3 regions of the Fictibacillus sp. EA-CB0309 genome follow, and region 2 is predicted to be linked to each of the others. Evidence: a T-box and tRNA genes for the amino acid it is inferred to sense, from the RefSeq annotation. Region 2 holds a T-box; the other regions hold tRNA genes.
The links. A T-box is a leader RNA that pairs with one kind of tRNA and senses whether it is charged. The one in region 2 lies ahead of ileS (isoleucine--tRNA ligase), so its partner is inferred to be a tRNA-Ile.
Positions count from the first base shown of each region.

Region 1 (4,487 bases), 1.7 Mb from region 2:
GCCCCGTTACATTTTCGGCGCAGAGTCACTCGACCAGTGAGCTATTACGCACTCTTTAAATGGTGGCTGCTTCTAAGCCAACATCCTGGTTGTCTGGGCAACTCCACATCCTTTGCCACTTAACGTATACTTTGGGACCTTAGCTGATGGTCTGGGCTGTTTCCCTTTTGACTACGGATCTTATCACTCGCAGTCTGACTCCCGCGGATAATTCTCTGGCATTCGGAGTTTGACTGAATTCGGTAACCCTGTGGGGGCCCCTAGTCCAATCAGTGCTCTACCTCCAGGAATCTTGCCGCGAGGCTAGCCCTAAAGCTATTTCGGGGAGAACCAGCTATCTCCGTGTTCGATTGGCATTTCACCCCTACCCACACCTCATCCCCGCACTTTTCAACGTGCGTGGGTTCGGGCCTCCATTCAGTGTTACCTGAACTTCACCCTGGACATGGGTAGATCACACGGTTTCGGGTCTACGACCACGTACTATGTCGCCCTATTCAGACTCGCTTTCGCTGCGGCTCCGTCTTATCAACTTAACCTTGCACGGGATCGTAACTCGCCGGTTCATTCTACAAAAGGCACGCCGTCACCCGTTAATGGGCTCCGACTACTTGTAGGCACACGGTTTCAGGATCTATTTCACTCCCCTTCCGGGGTGCTTTTCACCTTTCCCTCACGGTACTGGTTCACTATCGGTCACTAGGGAGTATTTAGCCTTGGGAGATGGTCCTCCCGGATTCCGACGGGGTTTCACGTGTCCCGCCGTACTCAGGATCCACTCAGGAGAGAACGAAGTTTCAGCTACAGGGCTGTTACCTTCTTTGGCTGGCCTTTCCAGACCGCTTCACCTACTTCGTTCCTTTGTAACTCCATGTAGAGTGTCCTACAACCCCAGAGGGCAAGCCCTCTGGTTTGGGCTGATTCCGTTTCGCTCGCCGCTACTCAGGAAATCGCATTTGCTTTCTCTTCCTCCGGGTACTTAGATGTTTCAGTTCCCCGGGTCTGCCTTCTCATACCCTATGTATTCAGATATGGATACCATCCCATTACGGATGGTGGGTTCCCCCATTCGGAAATCCCCGGATCAATGCTTACTTACAGCTCCCCGAGGCATATCGGTGTTCGTCCCGTCCTTCTTCGGCTCCTAGTGCCAAGGCATCCACCGTGCGCCCTTTCTAGCTTAACCTTATATGATGTTTACACATCAAAGATTCTTGCTTGGCGCAGATAAATATCTATCTGCCTTGCATATTGTTTGGATGTCGATATCTAGTTTTCAAAGAACACAATTTAAAAATGCATCATCGTAAGATGTGCAATGGTGGAGCTTAGCGGGATCGAACCGCTGACCTCCTGCGTGCAAGGCAGGCGCTCTCCCAGCTGAGCTAAAGCCCCATAATGGGAATTAAATTATGAAAATGGTGGGCCTAAATGGACTCGAACCATCGACCTCACGCTTATCAGGCGTGCGCTCTAACCAGCTGAGCTATAGGCCCCTAAAGGAAGTTAAGTTCCTTCAAAACTGAACAAAAGAAGAATAGGTGTACTTACGAAACAGTCGAAGCTGTTTCATAATCTCCATAGAAAGGAGGTGATCCAGCCGCACCTTCCGATACGGCTACCTTGTTACGACTTCACCCCAATCATCTGTCCCACCTTCGGCGGCTGGCTCCCAAAAGGGTTACCCCACCGACTTCGGGTGTTACAAACTCTCGTGGTGTGACGGGCGGTGTGTACAAGGCCCGGGAACGTATTCACCGCGGCATGCTGATCCGCGATTACTAGCAATTCCGGCTTCATGTAGGCGAGTTGCAGCCTACAATCCGAACTGAGAATGACTTTTTGGGATTGGCTTGGCCTCGCGGCTTTGCAACCCTTTGTATCATCCATTGTAGCACGTGTGTAGCCCAGGTCATAAGGGGCATGATGATTTGACGTCATCCCCACCTTCCTCCGGTTTGTCACCGGCAGTCACCTTAGAGTGCCCAACTGAATGCTGGCAACTAAGGTCAAGGGTTGCGCTCGTTGCGGGACTTAACCCAACATCTCACGACACGAGCTGACGACAACCATGCACCACCTGTCACTTTGTCCCCCGAAGGGGAAAGCTCTATCTCTAGAGTGGTCAAAGGATGTCAAGACCTGGTAAGGTTCTTCGCGTTGCTTCGAATTAAACCACATGCTCCACTGCTTGTGCGGGCCCCCGTCAATTCCTTTGAGTTTCAACCTTGCGGTCGTACTCCCCAGGCGGAGTGCTTAATGTGTTAACTTCAGCACTGAGGGTGGAACCCCCCAACACCTAGCACTCATCGTTTACGGCGTGGACTACCAGGGTATCTAATCCTGTTTGCTCCCCACGCTTTCGCGCCTCAGCGTCAGTTACAGGCCAAAAAGCCGCCTTCGCCACTGGTGTTCCTCCACATCTCTACGCATTTCACCGCTACACGTGGAATTCCACTTTTCTCTCCTGCACTCAAGTCTCCCAGTTTCCAATGACCCTCCACGGTTGAGCCGTGGGCTTTCACATCAGACTTAAGAGACCGCCTGCGCGCGCTTTACGCCCAATAATTCCGGATAACGCTTGCCACCTACGTATTACCGCGGCTGCTGGCACGTAGTTAGCCGTGGCTTTCTGGTTAGGTACCGTCAAGGTACGAGCAGTTACTCTCGTACTTGTTCTTCTCTAACAACAGAGCTTTACGACCCGAAGGCCTTCATCGCTCACGCGGCGTTGCTCGGTCAGGCTTTCGCCCATTGCCGAAGATTCCCTACTGCTGCCTCCCGTAGGAGTCTGGGCCGTGTCTCAGTCCCAGTGTGGCCGATCACCCTCTCAGGTCGGCTACGCATCGTCGCCTTGGTGAGCCGTTACCTCACCAACTAGCTAATGCGCCGCGGGCTCATCTGTAAGTGTCAGCCGAAACCGACTTTCAAAAAGAAACATGCGTTTCTTCTTATTATCCGGTATTAGCCCCGGTTTCCCGGAGTTATCCCCGTCTTACAGGCAGATTACCCACGTGTTACTCACCCGTCCGCCGCTAAATCAGAGGAGCAAGCTCCTCTTCATTCGCTCGACTTGCATGTATTAGGCACGCCGCCAGCGTTCATCCTGAGCCAGGATCAAACTCTCCATAAAAGTGTTTGTCTTGCTCGATTTTAAAACTGACGGAATTAATTTAATTCCTTACCTATTTCTTTTGTTCAGTTTTCAAAGAACTTTTTTGCAATAAAAAAGAAAATGTCAGAAACATTTTCTGAAAAATGGTGGAGCTTAGCGGGATCGAACCGCTGACCTCCTGCGTGCAAGGCAGGCGCTCTCCCAGCTGAGCTAAAGCCCCAAATAACATATTTGTTATAATGGTCGGGAAGACAGGATTTGAACCTGCGACCCCCTGGTCCCAAACCAGGTGCTCTACCAAGCTGAGCCACTTCCCGTAAAACATGGCGCGCCCTGAGAGATTCGAACTCCCGACCTTTTGATTCGTAGTCAAACACTCTATCCAGCTGAGCTAAGGGCGCATGTATGTGGTGCCGAGGACCGGAATCGAACCGGTACGGTAGTCACCTACCGCAGGATTTTAAGTCCTGTGCGTCTGCCAGTTCCGCCACCCCGGCACATACAATAACTTTGGAGCGGAAGACGGGATTCGAACCCGCGACCCCAACCTTGGCAAGGTTGTATTCTACCACTGAACTACTTCCGCAAACATATTTTGTTTTCAAAAAGGAAATTGGTGCGGGTGAAGGGACTCGAACCCCCACGTCAAAGACACTAGATCCTAAGTCTAGCGCGTCTGCCAATTCCGCCACACCCGCGTGTATAAATGGTGAGCCATGAAGGACTCGAACCTTCGACCCTCTGATTAAAAGTCAGATGCTCTACCGACTGAGCTAATGGCTCGTGCAAAATGGTGCCGGCTAGAGGACTTGAACCCCCAACCTACTGATTACAAGTCAGTTGCTCTACCAATTGAGCTAAACCGGCAAGTAAAGAATAAATGGTGGAGGATGACGGGTTCGAACCGCCGACCCCTGCTTGTAAGGCAGGTGCTCTCCCAGCTGAGCTAATCCTCCATTTTATATCTAGCCTAGCGACGTCCTACTCTAACAGGGGAGACCCCCAACTACCATCGGCGCTGAAGAGCTTAACTTCCGTGTTCGGTATGGGAACGGGTGTGACCTCTTCGCCATCATCACTAGACCAGATTAGCGAGTTATTTTTTATCTCGACAAGATAAAATTATACTCTATGTAATTCATAAATGCAAGAGATTTTTTAATGATTTTCATCATTTTTTTTATGTTCTCTCAAAACTAGATACGACGTTTCCAAACGTTTATGCATTTTAAGGATAAGCCCTCGACCGATTAGTATCTGTCAGCTCCACGTGTCACCACGCTTCCACACCAGACCTATCAACCTCATCATCTCTAAGGGGTCTTACTCACTTAACGTGATGGGAAATCTCATCTTGAGGGGGCTTCATGCT
Region 1 is NZ_CP169271.1:186,967-191,453, forward strand. Features, by position in the region: rRNA gene ACEWFH_RS01230 (23S ribosomal RNA) at 1-1,186, opposite strand, end outside; tRNA gene ACEWFH_RS01235 (tRNA-Ala) at 1,320-1,395, opposite strand; tRNA gene ACEWFH_RS01240 (tRNA-Ile) at 1,420-1,496, opposite strand; rRNA gene ACEWFH_RS01245 (16S ribosomal RNA) at 1,585-3,133, opposite strand; tRNA gene ACEWFH_RS01250 (tRNA-Ala) at 3,260-3,335, opposite strand; tRNA gene ACEWFH_RS01255 (tRNA-Pro) at 3,356-3,432, opposite strand; tRNA gene ACEWFH_RS01260 (tRNA-Arg) at 3,440-3,516, opposite strand; tRNA gene ACEWFH_RS01265 (tRNA-Leu) at 3,524-3,612, opposite strand; tRNA gene ACEWFH_RS01270 (tRNA-Gly) at 3,627-3,701, opposite strand; tRNA gene ACEWFH_RS01275 (tRNA-Leu) at 3,730-3,813, opposite strand; tRNA gene ACEWFH_RS01280 (tRNA-Lys) at 3,823-3,898, opposite strand; tRNA gene ACEWFH_RS01285 (tRNA-Thr) at 3,907-3,982, opposite strand; tRNA gene ACEWFH_RS01290 (tRNA-Val) at 3,997-4,071, opposite strand; rRNA gene rrf (5S ribosomal RNA) at 4,084-4,198, opposite strand; rRNA gene ACEWFH_RS01300 (23S ribosomal RNA) at 4,346-4,487, opposite strand, start outside.
Region 1: it has a tRNA-Ile gene. The T-box ahead of ileS (isoleucine--tRNA ligase) is inferred to sense a tRNA for this amino acid. The anticodon was not compared.

Region 2 (4,487 bases):
CCCATAGACGAATGATATCTGCTCCAAGCTGCTTCATAACCTTGATCGGATCAAGCGTATTGCCGATTGATTTACTCATCTTACGTCCTTCTCCATCTAAAACAAATCCATGGCTTAGCACTGCTTTATAAGGAGCCTTTCCAGTGATCGCAACTGATGTAGAAAGCGATGAGTTAAACCATCCACGGTATTGGTCAGATCCTTCAAGATACAGATCTGCAGGACGAACTAAGTTTTCTCTCTCTTCAAGTACACCCCAGTGTGATGTTCCAGAATCAAACCATACATCCATGATATCTGTTTCTTTTGAAAAACGTCCATTCGGGCTATGCGGAGATGTAAACCCTTCAGGCAGCAAATCTTTCGCTTCTCTTTCAAACCAAACATTTGAACCATGCTCTCTAAATAATTCCACAACATGAGCAATCGTTTCTTCCGTAAGAATTGCTTCACCATCTTCACCATAGAATACAGGAATTGGTACACCCCATGCTCTTTGACGGGAAATACACCAATCTTCACGGTCTTTGATCATGTTGTGAAGGCGCGTCTCACCCCAAGTCGGAACCCAGTTCACTTCTTCGATCGCGCGCAGCATATCTTCACGGATTCCTTTAATCGATGCAAACCACTGTGCAGTCGCACGGAAGATTACTGGTTTTTTTGTTCTCCAGTCATGCGGATACGAGTGTGTGATAAATGAAAGCTTTAATAAAGCACCTTTTTCTTGTAATTGTTCGGTGATCGGCTTATTCGCTTCATCGTAAAAGAGACCTTCAAAGCCAGGAGCTTCTTTTGTCATTACACCTCTGTCATCAACAGGGCACAACACTTCAAGGCCGTAACGCTTACCTACTAGGAAGTCATCTTCTCCGTGTCCAGGAGCTGTGTGAACACAACCTGTTCCTGCGTCCGTTGTAACGTGGTCACCAAGCATAACGAGTGAATCACGTCCATATAACGGGTGGCTTGCTACTGCATTTTCAATTTGAGCACCTTTGAAACGTTTAACAACTTCAGCTTGTTCCCATTCGAATTCTTTTGTAAGAGATTCTAATAGTGCTTCTGCAACAACGTATTTACCATTCTCTGTTTGAACAGAAACATAATCCAATTCAGGATGAACGGAGATTCCTAAGTTTGCCGGAATCGTCCATGGCGTTGTTGTCCAGATTACGAGTTTTTCATCTGTATCAAGAACACCATTACCCTCTTTCACATCAAAAGCTACATAGATAGAAGCTGAACGCTTATCTTGATACTCAATTTCAGCCTCTGCTAAAGCAGACTCTGATGATGGTGACCAATAAACAGGCTTAAGTCCTTTATAGATCAAGTCTCTTTTCGCCATCTCGCCAAATACTTCAATCTGTCTTGCTTCATACCCTTTATCAAGTGTGATATAAGGATTTTCCCAGTCACCGCGAACTCCTAGACGTTTGAACTGTTCACGCTGATGATCAACCTGTTTGAGGGCATATTCTTCACAAAGCTTACGGAATTCTGCAACAGTGAGCTCTTTGCGTTTTACTTTCCCGCTTTTTGTAAGTGCCGTTTCAATTGGCAATCCGTGTGTATCCCAGCCTGGAACATACGGTGCATAGTGACCCGTCATGGATTTGAAACGAACAATGATATCTTTTAGGATTTTGTTTTCAGCATGCCCGATGTGGATATCACCATTCGCATACGGAGGACCGTCATGTAAGATAAATGGCGGCAAATCCTTTGTATTTTCAAGCACCATTTCGTAGATGTTTAGTTCTTTCCACTTTTCCTGAACAACAGGTTCTCTTTGCGGAAGATTTCCACGCATCGGAAACTCTGTTTTTGGCATTAATAGCGTGTCTTTATAATTCATAATCTTTCCTCCTTCATTACGATAAAACGTGACAGATGACTTGGCTTTTTAGTAACGTCAGGGAAAACAAAAAACCTTCTCGTCCCCACTGAACTAACAGTAGGGACGAGAAGGTTAACCCGCGGTACCACCCTAATAGGTTTATGAAAAAATCACAAAACCCGCTTAGTCATCCGTAGCGTGGATGAGGCGCCTGAACTTACTGCAAATATTTCAGTCCAAGAACTCAGGGGTGATCTTCAAATACCTCACTATACCAGGCTCGCACCATTTCCCAGTTCGCTTAAATAGAAAGAAAGTATTTTACTGTCCCCGTCTTCGTCACATATTAATCTTAGAAAAGTATATGCGATTTTTTAAATGAATGTCAAGCTTCCGTCTTTACTTCCTGAAGTTCGTAGCCTTCAAGATTTTCAGGAGCATTTAAAGAATCCCAGTCATCATTCTTTAGCATCTCAAGCTGTGCTTCAATCAGCATTCTGAATCGCGTGCGATAAACGGATGACTGTTTTTTCAGTTCATCAATCTCCATTGAGATCTTCCTGGATTTAGATAGTGATTCATTAATGATTCTGTCAGCGTTCTTTTCGGCTTCTTTAACAATTAAGCGCGCTTCTTTTGACGCTGTCCTTTTTACTTCTTCGCCCGTTTCTTGAGCAATTAGAATCGACTTATTTAGTGTTTCCTCAATATTTTTAAAATAAGAGATTTTTTCTTCAAGGTTTGCAACCGTTTCCTCTAATTCTTTCTTTTCACGAATCACTGCTTCATAATCTTTAATGACTTGATCTAAAAAGTCATTAACCTCATCTTCACTATACCCTCTGAAACCTCTTGTGAATTCCTTGTTGTGTATATCCAATGGTGTTAAAGGCACAACGGCCACCTCCATAGATGCATTATTTTTTACCTAATTTCGACAAATTTTCTTACATTCCTTCTTTAGAAGGAAATTATTTTAATAACCCGTAACGGATACGCCATTTTTCTTTTTGGTCGTTCCTTCTATTGCAATCAGCTTGCTTCTGCCAAACCCTCTTACTGAAAGCTCGTCTCCCTCCATTACTTCAGCTGCCACTTGATCCGTAACTTTATGGTTCAATTTTACGCGTCCTTGCTGAATTAATGGAGATGCTTTGCACGTGACAAGTTATATATTTCAGCAACAATGACGTCAAGACGAAGTGATGATACCGTACCGTTTCTTTCGTCATATTCAGTTTTCGATTCAATTAACTGGCTTTCTTCAATAGGAAGTAACTTAACACTGGTTTTCCCTATTTTCGTTAAATTCAGTTCAATGAATCCTGCAATCTCAGTAGCACATATAAATTGAACGTTTTCCCCAGAAATTAAAATATCTCCATATTTCCCCGTTTTACACCGATGTTCATTAACGCACCTAATACGTCTCTATGTTCAATGGTAGAAAACTTTGCGGGGTAGTGAATATCATAAGAAACGATTTGAAAGTCTTCGTTTTTAGATTCCAAATAATCAGGATACAAAAACGCTCGTTTTCGTTCAGAAAAAGAAGAGCCTCCCCATAAAGAGAGGCGTACATCTGTATCACTGCCAACGATCGTCTTAATGATTTCTTGTTCACGAGGATCAAGAAAATCAGTCAGTTTCGGGCTATACCGCTCAGCCACTTCTGATTTCCAATTTAATACACGGTCAATAAACTCATGTTCTTCAGGTCTAAAATGCTGGTAAATACTCATACGGTAACCTTATAGCGAACGAGCGATCATGTCTGCGATCGCACTTACTCCGAAACGAGCAAAGTGCAACGCCATTAGAGCTACGATTGGTGAAAGATCGATCATGCCAAGTGGCGGAATAATCTTTCGGAATGGAGATAAATATGGCTCTACAAGTCTTGCAATAACTTGGCCGATCGATGACTCACGAGCATTTGGAAACCAGGATAAAAGTATGTAACCTATTATCATGTAATAGTAGATTTGGATAAGTGTTAGTACTACATCTTCAATTGCATAAATCATATTCAATAATCGTCACCTGCCTGATTTAATCTTCGTCCATCATTTCTGAAATCGTACCGGATACATCCACATTTTCAGGTGTGCACAAAAATGTGTTTGGCCCTAGCTTTTGAATATCTCCACCGATTGCATAAACAGTTCCTGATAAAAAGTCTACGATGCGTTTTGCTTGATCATGCGGAATTCTTTGCAAATTCATAACAACCGCTCTTCGATTTTTTAATTGATCAGCGATATCTTGAGCTTCCGCATAAACGCGAGGCTCTACTAACACAACTTTAACCTGTTGCTGAATGCTTTGAAGGCTTACAACGTTCGGTTTCCCTTTTTCGTATGAGAAGGTGTAATCTCTTCTTCTTCAGCTACTGAATCATCTTCGTACTCGTTTTCATACTCATAATCGTCCTCAAGATCAAAAAAGCGCTTGAATTTCGTTTTAATTCCCATCTATTCCACCTCCTAAAATTCTTTTCCTACTAAGTTCGTCCCAATTCGAATAAAGGTTGCTCCTTCTTCAACGGCAATTACATAATCGTTTGACATACCCATTGATAGCTCTTTGCAGGGAGCGTGCGGCATTTCTTTTTCCTGTATCTCCAATTGAAGCTGCTTCAATG
Region 2 is NZ_CP169271.1:2,423,634-2,428,120, forward strand. Features, by position in the region: partial or broken gene ileS (isoleucine--tRNA ligase) at 1-1,861, opposite strand, end outside; T-box leader at 1,960-2,189, opposite strand; gene ACEWFH_RS13415 (DivIVA domain-containing protein) at 2,229-2,738, opposite strand; partial or broken gene ACEWFH_RS13420 (YlmH family RNA-binding protein) at 2,815-3,585, opposite strand; gene ACEWFH_RS13425 (YggT family protein) at 3,595-3,870, opposite strand; partial or broken gene ACEWFH_RS13430 (cell division protein SepF) at 3,896-4,317, opposite strand; partial or broken gene ACEWFH_RS13435 (YggS family pyridoxal phosphate-dependent enzyme) at 4,330-4,487, opposite strand, start outside.

Region 3 (4,487 bases), 1.5 Mb from region 2:
CTGATTAAGTAAGCGGATTTGGTAACGATCTTTTTGATAATAAGCACGACGGAGCTGTCTTTTAAACCATGTTGGCATATAGAGAACCTCCTTGAACTTCCCAATCCGTTATTTGTGTATTAGTCTATGTATAGAAGCTTGTTGATGTGAACTTGAAATGTAAGGAGCTTGACCATGACTGACGTGGAATTACAAAAACTTACCGAGGAAATTTCTCTTCAGTTCTTCGATAAACCGTTTCGGCACAGAGCCAGATTTAATAAAAGGCTGCGAACAACAGGAGGACGATATCTTTTAAGATCTCATGACATAGAAATGAACCCGCATCTTTACGAGGCATTCGGCATGGACGAATTGATTGGGGTCATTAAACATGAGCTTGTGCACTACCATATGCATATTGAAGGTAAAGGGTATAAGCATGGTGATTACGATTTTAAGTATTGGCTAAATAAAGTAGGCGGCTCTCGCTTCTGTCAGTCCATACCTGAAAAAAGAAGAACAGAGAGTTATAAATATCACTATATCTGCGCAGACTGTATGCAGTCCTATAAAAGAAAGAGAAGAATTGACACGAAAAAGTATGTATGCGGAAAGTGCCGAGGAAAATTAAAACAGGTTTCTTTAAAATAGGGTGTTGACTTCGATTATAGGTATGTGGTAATTTAATAAAGTCGCTGTTAGACATACCTTTTACATAGCTTTCTTAACAAGGTAGCTAAAGCGATAACGGCTCAGAAAAAAACTTCGAAAACGGGTTGACATCTGACGCTGAAACAATTATGATATTAATTGTCCTTAAAAGACATTCCACAGTAGCTCAGTGGTAGAGCTATCGGCTGTTAACCGATCGGTCGTAGGTTCGAGTCCTACCTGTGGAGCCATACAGAGAAGTACCCAAGTGGCTCAAGGGGCTCCCCTGCTAAGGGAGTAGATCGCTAACGCGGTGCGAGGGTTCGAATCCCTTCTTCTCTGCCATCTGGCCCGTTGGTCAAGCGGTTAAGACACCGCCCTTTCACGGCGGTAACACGGGTTCGAATCCCGTACGGGTCACCATATACTTTCATAAAAGCAATACCTATAGATTGATGGACTCGTGGTGTAGTGGTTAACATGCCTGCCTGTCACGCAGGAGATCGCCGGTTCGACCCCGGTCGGGTCCGCCATTATTTCTAAGGTGTTGGGCTATAGCCAAGCGGTAAGGCATCGCACTTTGACTGCGACATGCGTTGGTTCGAATCCAGCTAGCCCAGCCATTTTTTATTTTTAAGATGAGTGTTTAAGATACAAACACTAAACCTTATTAACAGTAAGAGCCATTAGCTCAGTCGGTAGAGCATCTGACTTTTAATCAGAGGGTCGAAGGTTCGAGTCCTTCATGGCTCACCATTTTCAAATTAATATGCGGGTGTGGCGGAATTGGCAGACGCGCTAGACTTAGGATCTAGTGTCTTTGACGTGGGGGTTCGAGTCCCTTCACCCGCACCATATTAATTTTCTCAATAAGTTGCAGTGCTCATGCGCTGGCATCTAGCCGCGCGGTCGTGGCGGAATGGCAGACGCGCTAGCTTGAGGGGCTAGTGGGGGTATCCCCGTGGAGGTTCGAGTCCTCTCGACCGCACCAACTTTTACAAATAACATATAATGCATTGAATAGGCGCCCTTAGCTCAGCTGGATAGAGTGTTTGACTACGAATCAAAAGGTCGGGAGTTCGAATCTCTCAGGGCGCGCCATATTTCGGGAAGTGGCTCAGCTTGGTAGAGCACCTGGTTTGGGACCAGGGGGTCGCAGGTTCAAATCCTGTCTTCCCGACCATTCTTTATGCGGGTGTAGTTTAGTGGTAAAACAAGAGCCTTCCAAGCTCTGGTCGTGAGTTCGATTCTCATCACCCGCTCCAATTTTTTACGGGCCTATAGCTCAGCTGGTTAGAGCGCACGCCTGATAAGCGTGAGGTCGATGGTTCGAGTCCATTTAGGCCCACCATATGATCGTAAAAATGATCAAAAAAAGATTTTAAAAAAGAGCTTGACTTTATAACATTGATTCGGTAAGATGATAAAGCTGTCTCGAAAAAAGACAAGCCAAAAAGTTCTTTGAAAACTGAACAAAAGAAATAGGTAAGGAATTAAATTAATTCCGTCAGTTTTAAAAACGAGCAAGACAAACACTTTTATGGAGAGTTTGATCCTGGCTCAGGATGAACGCTGGCGGCGTGCCTAATACATGCAAGTCGAGCGAATGAAGAGGAGCTTGCTCCTCTGATTTAGCGGCGGACGGGTGAGTAACACGTGGGTAATCTGCCTGTAAGACGGGGATAACTCCGGGAAACCGGGGCTAATACCGGATAATAAGAAGAAACGCATGTTTCTTTTTTGAAAGTCGGTTTCGGCTGACACTTACAGATGAGCCCGCGGCGCATTAGCTAGTTGGTGAGGTAACGGCTCACCAAGGCGACGATGCGTAGCCGACCTGAGAGGGTGATCGGCCACACTGGGACTGAGACACGGCCCAGACTCCTACGGGAGGCAGCAGTAGGGAATCTTCGGCAATGGGCGAAAGCCTGACCGAGCAACGCCGCGTGAGCGATGAAGGCCTTCGGGTCGTAAAGCTCTGTTGTTAGAGAAGAACAAGTACGAGAGTAACTGCTCGTACCTTGACGGTACCTAACCAGAAAGCCACGGCTAACTACGTGCCAGCAGCCGCGGTAATACGTAGGTGGCAAGCGTTATCCGGAATTATTGGGCGTAAAGCGCGCGCAGGCGGTCTCTTAAGTCTGATGTGAAAGCCCACGGCTCAACCGTGGAGGGTCATTGGAAACTGGGAGACTTGAGTGCAGGAGAGAAAAGTGGAATTCCACGTGTAGCGGTGAAATGCGTAGAGATGTGGAGGAACACCAGTGGCGAAGGCGGCTTTTTGGCCTGTAACTGACGCTGAGGCGCGAAAGCGTGGGGAGCAAACAGGATTAGATACCCTGGTAGTCCACGCCGTAAACGATGAGTGCTAGGTGTTGGGGGTTCCACCCTCAGTGCTGAAGTTAACACATTAAGCACTCCGCCTGGGGAGTACGACCGCAAGGTTGAAACTCAAAGGAATTGACGGGGGCCCGCACAAGCAGTGGAGCATGTGGTTTAATTCGAAGCAACGCGAAGAACCTTACCAGGTCTTGACATCCTTTGACCACTCTAGAGATAGAGCTTTCCCCTTCGGGGGACAAAGTGACAGGTGGTGCATGGTTGTCGTCAGCTCGTGTCGTGAGATGTTGGGTTAAGTCCCGCAACGAGCGCAACCCTTGACCTTAGTTGCCAGCATTCAGTTGGGCACTCTAAGGTGACTGCCGGTGACAAACCGGAGGAAGGTGGGGATGACGTCAAATCATCATGCCCCTTATGACCTGGGCTACACACGTGCTACAATGGATGATACAAAGGGTTGCGAAGCCGCGAGGCCAAGCCAATCCCAAAAAGTCATTCTCAGTTCGGATTGTAGGCTGCAACTCGCCTACATGAAGCCGGAATTGCTAGTAATCGCGGATCAGCATGCCGCGGTGAATACGTTCCCGGGCCTTGTACACACCGCCCGTCACACCACGAGAGTTTGTAACACCCGAAGTCGGTGGGGTAACCCTTTGGGAGCCAGCCGCCGAAGGTGGGACAGATGATTGGGGTGAAGTCGTAACAAGGTAGCCGTATCGGAAGGTGCGGCTGGATCACCTCCTTTCTATGGAGATTATGAAACAGCTTCGACTGTTTCGTAAGTACACCTATTCTTCTTTTGTTCAGTTTTGAGAGAACTAACTCTCAACTAAATAACACTTTTTATGATTCATTCTGAAAAGGTTATTTTCTATGTTCTTTGAAAACTAGATATCGACATCCAAACAATATGCAAGGCAGATTTAACAATCTGCGCCAAGCAAGAATCTTTGATGTGTAAACATCATATAAGGTTAAGCTAGAAAGGGCGCACGGTGGATGCCTTGGCACTAGGAGCCGAAGAAGGACGGGACGAACACCGATATGCCTCGGGGAGCTGTAAGTAAGCATTGATCCGGGGATTTCCGAATGGGGGAACCCACCATCCGTAATGGGATGGTATCCATATCTGAATACATAGGGTATGAGAAGGCAGACCCGGGGAACTGAAACATCTAAGTACCCGGAGGAAGAGAAAGCAAATGCGATTTCCTGAGTAGCGGCGAGCGAAACGGAATCAGCCCAAACCAGAGGGCTTGCCCTCTGGGGTTGTAGGACACTCTACATGGAGTTACAAAGGAACGAAGTAGGTGAAGCGGTCTGGAAAGGCCAGCCAAAGAAGGTAACAGCCCTGTAGCTGAAACTTCGTTCTCTCCTGAGTGGATCCTGAGTACGGCGGGACACGTGAAACCCCGTCGGAATCCGGGAGGACCATCTCCCAAGGCTAAATACTCCCTAGTGACCGATAGTGAACCAGTACCGTGAGGGAAAGGTGAAAAGCACCCCGGAAGGGG
Region 3 is NZ_CP169271.1:52,810-57,296, reverse strand. Features, by position in the region: gene cmpA (cortex morphogenetic protein CmpA) at 1-78, opposite strand, end outside; gene ACEWFH_RS00355 (SprT family protein) at 175-633, shown strand; tRNA gene ACEWFH_RS00350 (tRNA-Asn) at 810-884, shown strand; tRNA gene ACEWFH_RS00345 (tRNA-Ser) at 888-978, shown strand; tRNA gene ACEWFH_RS00340 (tRNA-Glu) at 982-1,056, shown strand; tRNA gene ACEWFH_RS00335 (tRNA-Asp) at 1,091-1,166, shown strand; tRNA gene ACEWFH_RS00330 (tRNA-Gln) at 1,182-1,256, shown strand; tRNA gene ACEWFH_RS00325 (tRNA-Lys) at 1,314-1,389, shown strand; tRNA gene ACEWFH_RS00320 (tRNA-Leu) at 1,405-1,488, shown strand; tRNA gene ACEWFH_RS00315 (tRNA-Leu) at 1,539-1,624, shown strand; tRNA gene ACEWFH_RS00310 (tRNA-Arg) at 1,658-1,734, shown strand; tRNA gene ACEWFH_RS00305 (tRNA-Pro) at 1,740-1,816, shown strand; tRNA gene ACEWFH_RS00300 (tRNA-Gly) at 1,825-1,898, shown strand; tRNA gene ACEWFH_RS00295 (tRNA-Ile) at 1,908-1,984, shown strand; rRNA gene ACEWFH_RS00290 (16S ribosomal RNA) at 2,171-3,718, shown strand; rRNA gene ACEWFH_RS00285 (23S ribosomal RNA) at 3,946-4,487, shown strand, end outside.
Region 3: it has a tRNA-Ile gene. The T-box ahead of ileS (isoleucine--tRNA ligase) is inferred to sense a tRNA for this amino acid. The anticodon was not compared.